Skermanella rosea: one gene and its partner. The protein of the gene in region 1 interacts with the protein of each later gene in a pairwise test. Links are inferred from orthologs where the notes say so. Each region holds a gene or a part of one and is shown on either strand. Other genes may lie near its edges.

Region 1 (2,739 bases):
TAGGCCAGCAGCACCGGAGCCTCGTAACCCGGGACCAGACGCTTGTAGCTGTTGGTCGACGGGTTGGTGAATGCGTTCAGCGCGCGGGCGTGCTTGATGATGCCGCCGATGTAGTACAGCGCCATGTCGGAAAGGTCGGCGTAGCCCGAGCCGGCGAAGATCGGCTGGCCATCCTTCCAGATCGACTGGTGGCAGTGCATGCCCGAGCCGTTGTCGCCGTAGACCGGCTTCGGCATGAACGTGGCGGTCTTGCCGTAGGCCGCGGCGACGTTATGCACCACATACTTGAACTGCTGCATGTTGTCGGCGGTCTTGACCAGCGTGTCGAACTTGATGCCGAGTTCGTGCTGGGAAGCCGCCACCTCGTGGTGGTGCTTCTCGATCTCGACGCCCATCTCGCCAAGCACGGTCAGCATCTCGGCGCGCAGGTCCTGGCCCGAGTCGACCGGCGGAACCGGGAAGTAGCCGCCCTTGACGGTCGGGCGGTGGCCCAGGTTGCCGTCCGGCAGTTCCTTGCCGGTGATGTACGGGCCTTCCTCGCTGTCGATCTTGTAGAAGCACTGGTTCATCGAGACTTCGTAGCGGACGTCGTCGAAGACGAAGAACTCGGCTTCCGGACCGAAATAGGCGGTGTCGCCGATACCGGCCGCTTCCATGTGCGCCTGGGCCGCCTTGGCGATCGAGCGCGGGTCGCGGTTGTAGGGCTGGCCGCTGGAGGGCTCGTAGACGTCGCAGAAGATGTTCAGCATCGGCTGGGCCGCGAACGGGTCCATCACCGCGGTCGCGGCGTCCGGCATCAGGGTCATGTCGGACTCGTTGATCGCCTTCCAGCCCGCAATCGATGAACCGTCGAACATGATGCCGTCGGTGAAGGCTTCTTCGTTCATCGTGGAGACGTGCTGCGCGGTGTGCTGCAGCTTGCCGCGCGGGTCGGTGAAGCGAAGGTCGACGTACTTGACGTCGTGTTCCTTGATCAGGTCGAAGACCTTGCTGATGTCAGACATGCCTCGGGATCCGTTTCTATGGTTGACGCTGGCTCGCTCCCGCCGAGGAGGACGGGGAGAAACCGATTTTGGTGACGCGCGCGGGCGTTGTTATGTCACGACCTTTCCGGACGCACAATCCACAGCTTATCCGTCAGCGGAATTGCGGCAATGTGGCTGTCCGGCCGGCTTTGCCCGCGATGTTTATCGAGCCGGACGCGCGGCCGGATCGGCCGGCGTCAAGATCTGATCCGGGACGGCCGCGGTGGCTTCCCGCGCTGCGCGCGAATCGCCGTGGGCCGTCCGAATGGGGTGGAGCGGTCAGGGGCGGTCGATGCGCGTCAGACGGCGTCGCTTCCCTTCTCGCCGGTTCGGATCCGGACGACTTCCTCGACCGGAGTCACGAAGATCTTGCCGTCGCCGATGCGGCCGGTGTGGGCAGCCGTCTGGATGGCCTCGATGGCGCGGTCGACCAGACTGTCGTCCATCACCACCTCGATCTTCACCTTCGGCAGGAAGTCCACGACGTATTCCGCGCCACGGTACAATTCCGTATGACCCTTCTGCCGCCCGAAGCCCTTGGCCTCGGTGACGGTAATGCCCTTGATGCCGACCTCGTGAAGGGCTTCCTTCACTTCGTCGAGCTTGAACGGCTTAATGATGGCTTCGATTTTTTTCATGATGCTGATCAACGACTCCCCGTGGATGGCGGCGCGCCACCGAGCGGTGCTCATCATCCCGTAAAGCACGGGGCATGCCAACGCCCGATTGCCTTGCCGGAGCAAGCGGGGCGGTCTTTCTGCAGCAGCGCCTGCCGCCGCAGCCGGCACGGATCTGATGAGCTGGTGTGCACATTGCCTAAACAGTGTGCAGATCGACACGTCACGCCGCCGCGTGGCACTTCGGCCGTCCGAGGTCGATTTCGTCCCTTGACGGGGCTCCGGCGATTTGGCATAGACACGGCCCCAACGGTGGCGGCGGTAGCTCAGTTGGTAGAGCCCTCGGTTGTGGTCCGAGTGGTCGTGGGTTCGAGTCCCATCCGTCGCCCCATCCCATTCCGGGAAATTCCCTTCCGAATAGAGCGAAGTCGGCGCATCCTGCGGCCCCCTTGGGGAGCGCGGGCTGTTATGCTTTGCCCCATGCCGTTCTGCCGGCATGCAGCCGGCCGACATGGCCGAGTTCCAACCGGGAGTTCTCCGATGGCAGCACAGAACGCTTTGCTGACGGTCGCCGAGATGTATCGTGCGGACGCGCTCACGATCGAGGGCGGCGTTTCCGGCGAAACCCTGATGGAGGCGGCCGGGGCCGCCGTCGCCCGGGTCGTTTCGGCCCGCCGGCCACCCGGTACCGTGGCCGTGCTCTGCGGGCCCGGCAACAACGGCGGCGACGGTTTCGTCGTCGCCCGTCTGCTTGCGGGGCAGGGATGGTCGGTGCGGGTCGGGCTGCTCGGCAGCCGCGAGGCTCTGCGGGGCGACGCCGCGGTCATGGCCGGGCGCTGGAACGGGCCGGTGGCGTTCCTCGCGCCCGAACTGCTCGACGGGGCCGATGTCGCGGTGGACGCCCTGTTCGGGGCCGGCCTGTCCAAGCCGCTGGAGGGCATGGCGCGGGCCGTGGTGGAGGATCTGGCCGCCCGCGCCGTTCCGACGGTGGCGGTGGACATCCCCAGCGGCATCCACGGCGATACGGGCGCCGTGCTCGGCGCCGCGGCGCCGGCTTGCGTGACGGTCACCTTTTTCCGGAAGAAGCCCGGGCATCT
Region 2 (7,401 bases), 3.7 Mb from region 1 along the record:
GACGGTTGCCCGCATGTTCGGCCCCGCCACCCGCAGCAGTTCCCGCGCGGTCAGCAGGCAGCCGGCGCACAGGGTCAGGGACAGGGCCACGATCCGGATCGCCACGTCGTCCCGGACCAGGGTGAACCAGGCCTGGAACAGCACCAGCAGGACCACCGCCGCGACCGCGTGCCGCCAGCGCGAAGGATTCTCCCCGAACTCGCGGACGCCGTTGTAGAAGAAGCCGAAGCTCAGCACGATCATCCCGTTGGAGACCAGGATCGCCGGAACCTCGGGAAGGGTGCCGCGCATCGTGGACACCAGGGTGCTGGCGCCCAGCAGGAGCGTCGCGACGGTCCAGTGCCTCAGGCCGGGAAGGCTGCGGTTGGCCGACCAGAACACCAGCATCAGGCCGCCCAGCGCAACCGAAACCAGCGAATGCACCAGGACCAGTGTGAAGATATCGATGTTCATCGGCGCGAGCTTGCAGGGACTCCCACCCTGATAAACCAACACCGATTGATTTCATATGGATACTATATGAGGGTGCCGGAATCCTCGGCTCAGAACCAGTGCTTCACCTTCAGCAGAAGCAGCGTCGCGACCGCCGAGGCGACCATCAGCAGCAGCACCCAAAGGAAGGAATGGCCGTCGTGGGTTCCCGGCAGCCCGGCCACGTTCATGCCGAAGATTCCGGTGACCAGCGTCATGGGCAGGAAGATCAGGGTCACGATCGACAGCCGGAACAGGTTGCGGTTCCCCTCCTCGGCCAGCTTGGCGTACAGCTCGTCCTGGAGCACCTTGGCGCGGTCCTCGGCGGCGCCCAGGTCCTCCGCGACCGAGGAGAAGCGGTCCACCGCCTCCCGCAGGTCGTAGGTGTCGTCGGACGACCACCAGCCCGGCGGGTGGCTGAGCAGCCTCGCCAGCGCCTGGCGCTGCGGCCGCAGCTGACGGCGCAGGCTGACCGCCTGCCGGCGCAGGTTGCCCAGCTGGCTGCGCAGGTCCGCGGAGGAACCGGCCAGCAGCGCGTCCTCGATCTCGTCCAGGGTATCGGCCATCCCCTTGATCACCTTCTGGAAGCTGGCCGCCAGATGGTCGATCAGGGCGCCGATCAGCTCGCCGGTGCTGGCCGGCCGGAACCCGTCCCGGATGTCCAGCCGCAGCTTGTCCACCGCGGTCAGCGGGTGGTTGCGCGAGGTGATCAGCATCGTCCGCGTGAACCAGACATGCAGGGTGCCGATATCGCCGCTCTGGCCGGAGAAATCGTGCTGCACGTCGCTCAGGGTGCCGATCAGCCCGTCCTCGCAGCGCTCGAACCGGGGACGCACGTCCTCGATCGACACCAGCACCGCGCGCACCGTCTCCGGCAGGTGGCCGCGCTCGGCGATCCAGGTGCGCATCGGCCAGACCGCAATGTTCAGGTGCGCCCAGACGAAGCCGTCCGGCGTGCGCAGCAGGTCGGCCAGCACCGGCAGCGACAGCTCCCGCGCCGTGCCGTCCTGGCCGAAGCCGTAAGCGCAGATCAGCCCGTTGGCGAGTGTATCGGTCATGCCAGGCGCGCCGCGTCCATGGGTTTCCTGCCGCAGATGAACGTTCGGGAAAAGCGACCTCAGAACGGGATGCCGACCCGCCAGCGCGTCGGGCTGGCGCTGCCGCCGCTGACCTCCACGTTGGGGGTCGGGACGGCGCAGGCCGCCAGCAGGACGGACAGGGCCAGGGCGGCCAGCAAGGCTGCGTGCCGCGTCATTCCGCCGCCGACTCGGCCGGGGTCTTGCGCCGGGGAACCGCCGGCTTCTTCTGCCGGGAGCGCGCCCGGCTGCGCTCCGCCGCGGAGAACCGGCCGCTGTCCGCCTGGGCCTCGGCGACCGGGTCGCTGAGCGCGGTCAGGACCTTCTCGCGGATCTGGGCCAGCTTGCTCTCGTGCGTGATCTTCAGCCCGAACACGTCCTTCACATAGAACACGTCGATCGCCTTCTCGCCATAGGTCGAGACCTTGGCCGAGGAGATCTGGAGGCTGAGGTTGGTCAGCGCCCGGGTCACGTCGTACAGCAGGCCCGGCCGGTCGCGGCCGTTCAGCTCGATCACGGTGTGGGTGGTGCTGGCCTTGTTGTCGATCAGCACCCGCGGCGGCACCTTGAACACCCGCGTGCGGTTGTTGAACGCCGGCTTGCGCTTCGCCAGCTCCTGCAGCGGGCGGAGCTGGCCGGACAGGGTGCGCTCGATCATGACCGACAGCTTGGCCAGCTTGTCGCCGCTGTCGAACGGCCCGCCGGCGGCGTCCTGGACCGAGAAGACGTCCACCGCCATGCCGTTGGTCATGGTGAAGATCTTGGCGTCCAGGATGGTGGCGCCTGCCAGCGCGAAGGCGCCTGCCAGCCTGGAGAACAGGCCCGGATGGTCGTGGGTGTAGATCGTCACCTCGGTGACCGCTCGGCCGCGGTCGATCCGGGTGTCCACCGTCAGCGGCGCGCCGTCCCGGTCGGCGTTGCGCATCAGCCGGGCGTGGCGGGCGTGGGTCTCGGGATCGAAGCTCAGCCAGTAGGCCGGGTAGCCGTGGGCCAGGTGGCTCTCGATCTCGGCCTCGCTCCAGTCGCCCAGCAGCCCGCGCAGCGCCGCCTGGGCGGCGTTGACCCGGCGCTCGCGCCGCTGGGCGCTGACCACGCCGGACATCAGGTCCTCGGCGCGGTGGTACAGCTCGGCCAGCAGGGTGGCCTTCCAGCCGTTCCAGCGGCCGGGGCCGACCGCCCGGATGTCGGCGGTGGTCAGCACCAGCAGCAGCCGCAGCCGTTCCGGCGACTGGACCAGCTCGACGAAGTCGCGGATGGTCTTGTCGTCCTCCAGGTCGCGCTTGAAGGCGGCGTCCGACATGGTCAGGTGCCAGCGGACCAGCCAGGAGACGGTCTCCGTCTCCTCCGCGCTCAGCCCCAGGCGCGGGCACAGCTTCTCCGCCACCTTGGCGCCCAGCACGCTGTGGTCGCCGCCGCGCCCCTTGGCGATGTCGTGCAGCAGCATCGCGACATACAGCGCCCGGCGCGACACCAGCTTGTGGATCACCTCGCTGGCCAGCGGCAGCTCGTCCCTCAGCCCGCCCGACTCGATGTCGTGCAGGATGCCCAGCGCGAACAGGGTATGCTCGTCCACCGTGAAGACATGGTACATGTCGTACTGCATCTGGGCGACGATCCGGCCGAAATCGGGTACGAACCGCCCCAGCACGCCGGCCTCGTTCATCCGCCGCAGCGGCACCTCCGGGTCCTTGCGCGAGGTCAGCATCTCCAGGAACAGCCGGTTGGCCTCCGGGTCGGACCGCAGCTTCGGCCCCACCGCGCCCAGCGCGCGGGTCAGCGCCCGCAGCGCGTTGGGGTGGATGTCCAGCCCGTTGACCTGCGCCACGTGGAACAGCCGGATCGTGTCCACGGGGTTGTCCTTGAACTGCCGGTCGTAACGCACGTTCAGCCGCTCGCCGTCCAGCAGGAAGCCCTCGATGTCCTTGCGCGCCAGGGCGATGCGCAGCAGGCTGAAGCGCGGCTGGCGCTTGGCCTCCGCCTCCAGGTTGGCGCAGAAGATCCGGGTCAGGTCGCCGACATCCTTGGCGACCAGGAAATAGTGCTTCATGAAGCGCTCGACCCCGATCAGCCCGGCATGGTCCACATAGCCCAGCCGCCGGCTGATGTCCGCCTGCACGTCGAAGGTCAGCCGGTCCTCGCCCCGTCCGGCCAGGTAATGCAGGTGGCAGCGCACGGTCAGCAGGAAGTCCTGCGCCTTGGCGAACTTGGCGACCTCCTCCTCCAGCAGGACCCTCTTGTCCAGCAGCTCGGAGACGTCGTCCACCTGGTAATAATACTTGGCGATCCAGAACAGGGTCTGCAGGTCGCGCAAGCCCCCCTTGCCCTCCTTGATGTTGGGCTCCAGCACGTAGCGGCTGTCGCCCAGCCGGCGGTGGCGGGCGTCGCGCTCGGCCAGCTTGGCCTCGATGAAGGCGGGGCCGGTCCCGGTCGCGATCTCCTTGGTGAAGCGGCGGCGCAGCTCGGCGTACAGCTTCTCGTCCCCGTGCAGGAAGCGCGACTCGAGCAGGCTGGTCCGGATCGTCACGTCGCCCTTGGCCTGCCGGATGCACTCGTCCACCGAGCGCACGGCATGGCCGACCTTCAGCCCCAGGTCCCACAGCATGTAGAGCATGTATTCGAACACCTGCTCGACCCGCGGCGTCCGCTTGTAGGGCAGCATGAACAGCAGGTCCACGTCCGAGAACGGCGCCATCTCGCCCCGCCCGTAGCCGCCGATCGCCACGATCGCGAAATGCTCGCCCGACGTCGGGTTGGCGACGGGGAAGATGCAGTCGGCCGTGTGCTGCGCCAGCGCGCGGATGACCTGGTCCATCAGGTAGGCGTTCTGGCGCACGCAGTCGGTGCCGGTCCCCCCCGCCTCCAGCCGCCGCCGCACCTCGACGCGCCCGTCGTCCAGCGCCTTGCGCAGGGCCGCCAGCGTATGGGGGCGCAGCGCGGCGCCCGTGCCGTGCTGCTCGGCCAGGGACTGGAGCTCGGCGACCAGGCGGCGCTTGGAGACGATGGCCCGGCGATCGGGGATGGTTTCGGAAAGGGTCAGCATGTCGACTCAACGCACTCACGGTCTGGACGGCACCGTCCGACCGGTTCGCTCCGGCGGGACCACACCTGGTTCACCCATCGGTCGGGTTCGCCCGGGATATGGGGCGGCCGGCGGGTGGGATTACCCGTTCTAAGGAAGATAGTGTAAAGATTCCGATCCCGCACCGCCGGTATTGCTGCCATTAGCGCGGAAGATGGGTGCCGCCGCTTCCGGAAAACCGCCCGCGCGCCGGAATGCCCCTTGCCAGTCGAGAAGGAAGCGGGGACAAAGTCCGCTCCCTCTGTTTACCAATTATCAACATAGTCGATGATGATCTCCGAAGGGGCACCGGTGGACGCGCGCGTTGAACCCAGGCATCTCGGGGCGCTCTCCGGCGAAGGCGCCACGCCGGCCGCCCGGCGCACCATCGCCTTCCTCTGCCTCGCCTACATCCTCGCCACGCTGGCGATCCTGCCGTTCGCCGACAGGCCGGGACCGGTGCTCCCGGCCATCACGACGACTTTCGGGGCCGGCGTGATGATCGCGGACCTGTGCACGGCATTCCTGCTGCTCGCCCAGGTCCGCGCGGCCCGGTCCCGGTCGCTGCTCCTGCTGTCCGCAGCCTATCTCTACAGCGCGGCGATGGCGCTCCTGCACGTCCTCACCTTCCCCGGCGCATGGATCCCGGACCAGCCCCTGATCGGAACCCCCCAGTCGGTCGGATGGCTCTTCATCGCCTGGGTGCTGGGATTCCCGGCCCTGGTCCTGGCGGCCGTGGCCGCCGAGGCGCGTTCGGGAACCGGCGCGATCGCGCCCGACCGGGTGGAGCGGGCGATCGCCCGAACCCTGGCCACTGTCCTGGCGGCCGTCGTCCTGCTGGCGCTGGCTGCCACAACCGGGCAGGCCTGGATACCCCGGCAGATCCAGGGCAACGTCTTCGCCACCTGGGGCAACGCGGTCCAGTGGACGTCCGTCGCCCTCTCCATGACCGCCTTCCTGATGCTCTGGCGGATCACGCGCGGCCGCAACGTGCTGTTCGGCTGGCTCGGCCTGGCCCTGGTCGCCTTCGCCGCCTCCAACGCGCTCGCCGTCGCCGGCGGCGCCCGCTACACGGTCGGCTGGGACCTGAGCCGGCTCAGCGGGTTCATCTCGGCCAGCCTGCTGCTCGTGTTCTTCCTCGGCCAGTTCGCCAGGCTCCACCGGTCCCTCGCGGCCGCGCTGGTCCGTCTGCGCGACGTCAACGGGACGCTGGAACGCCGGGTCGCCGAGCGCACCTCGGAACTCGAGGACACGAACCGGCAGCTGCGCAAGGCGCTGGACGAGCGGAGCCTGCTGCTGCGCGAGGTCTATCACCGCGTCAAGAACAACCTCCAGGTCATCGACGGCATGATCGCCATCCAGGCGCTGGGCTGGGAGGGTTCCCCGACCGAGGAGCTCCTGAACGATCTCCGCCGGCGCATCAACGCCCTCGGCCTGGTCCACCAGCAGCTGATGACGTCGGACGATCTGGCGACCTTCGACATCCGCCCCTTCCTCGAGGAACTCAGGGGCAACCTGTCGACCCTGGGCGGCGGCGCGCGCCACGGCATCGACATCTCCGTCGAGGCCGACGCCCTGCGGGTGGACCTGGACTTCGCCATTCCCCTCGGCCTGATCGTGACCGAGCTGGTCCAGAACGCCCTGAAGCACGCTTTCCCCGACGGCGGCAGCGACGGCCGCAGGATCCAGGTCGGCCTCCGGCGCTGCCCCGGGGAGCGGCTGTTGCTGTCCGTCCACGACAACGGCAGGGGCGGAAGCGACGGGCGAAATCATGGAACCACGTCGGCAAGCAAAGGGTTGGGCCTGAGTATCGTGCAGGCCCTGGTGGTCCAATTGGAGGGTGAAATGGCCGTATCCGGCGCCGACGGACTCAGGGTGGAGGTGAGGATGCCGGCACCCGAGGCCGGGCAATGACGGACGGGGGCGGCTGCGTTCTCGTCGTCGATGACGAACACCTGATCGCGCTCAGCCTGACCCTCACCCTTCAGTCGATGGGGCTCCGGGTCTGCGGAACGGCCGCCACCGCCGCCAAGGCCGTCGAGCTGGCCCAGACGCACCGCCCCTCCCTCATCCTGATGGACGTGCGGCTGAAGGGGAAAACGGATGGCGTGGACGCCGCGATCGAGATCCACCGCCACCGCCCCACGCCGGTCATCTTCATCACCGGATCGCGGGAGCCCGAGACCGTGGAGCGCATCCACCGGGACCACCCCGCGGCGCTCCTGTTCAAACCCATCCTCCCCGGCAACCTGAGGGAGGAAGTGGACCGGGTGCTCAACAGGGGCGCAGCCGGTCCCTGACGCGGCGCGTGGGTCGGGCGATAATGGAAGCGGGAGGTTTTGCCCGCCGTTCCAGCCGCCGCGAAGCGTTGGGCCACGGCCCGACCTAGGGTTTGACGCAGGGCAGAAGTAACGCATCCCGTCGATCGTAGGTTGGGCCGCGGCCCAACGCGTCGGCCCGGCTTCCCCAGGCAGGTCAAACGGATCGGGCTTTGCTCTAGTGGCTCGGCACAGTGGTTTTGATGAGTTCAGGCGGCTTGCTTGAGGGAGGGCTCCGGATCGGGATAGGCATGGCCCATCTTCTCACGCGCCCGCTCGGTGGTGAACATCCAGGTAATGCGGGCGCCCTCGGCGTTGCGCCGGCGCTGCCAGGCTGCCACCTCGGCCTCGAGGCGCTCGCGCTCGGCGATGCGGCGGTCCAGGCACTGGGAGCGCAGCACGCCGATCTCGATCTCGACCATGTTCAGCCAACTCGCGTGCTTGGGCACGAAGTGGAAGTCCAGCCGGCGCAGCACCC

What was found. The genes of interacting proteins can lie anywhere in the genome.
Region 2: the proteins of JL101_RS10520 (region 1) and JL101_RS27940 interact in binary tests that used the Escherichia coli proteins (3 or more experiments, as listed by UniProt). The link is inferred for Skermanella rosea from one-to-one orthologs.

What each region holds. Positions count from the first base shown.
Region 1 is NZ_CP086111.1:2,308,343-2,311,081, forward strand. It holds JL101_RS10520 (P-II family nitrogen regulator), read right to left. Parts: upstream 1,676-2,739; coding sequence 1,325-1,675; downstream 1-1,324. Other genes in the region: glnA (type I glutamate--ammonia ligase), read right to left, coding at 1-1,004; JL101_RS10530 (NAD(P)H-hydrate dehydratase), read left to right, coding at 2,183-2,739. UniProt on the Escherichia coli protein: P-II indirectly controls the transcription of the glutamine synthetase gene (glnA). P-II prevents NR-II-catalyzed conversion of NR-I to NR-I-phosphate, the transcriptional activator of GlnA. When P-II is uridylylated to P-II-UMP, these events are reversed.
Region 2 is NZ_CP086111.1:5,962,665-5,970,065, forward strand. The notes cover bases 1,523-4,944. They hold JL101_RS27940 ([protein-PII] uridylyltransferase), read right to left. Parts: upstream 4,588-4,944; coding sequence 1,723-4,587; downstream 1,523-1,722. Other genes in these bases: JL101_RS27930 (CorA family divalent cation transporter), read right to left, coding at 1,523-1,529; JL101_RS27935 (hypothetical protein), read right to left, coding at 1,589-1,726; JL101_RS27945 (sensor histidine kinase), read left to right, coding at 4,918-4,944. Outside these bases: JL101_RS27925 (sensor histidine kinase), read right to left, coding at 1-453; more of JL101_RS27930, read right to left, coding at 543-1,522; more of JL101_RS27945, read left to right, coding at 4,945-6,519; JL101_RS27950 (response regulator), read left to right, coding at 6,516-6,905; JL101_RS27955 (IS630 family transposase), read right to left, coding at 7,133-7,401.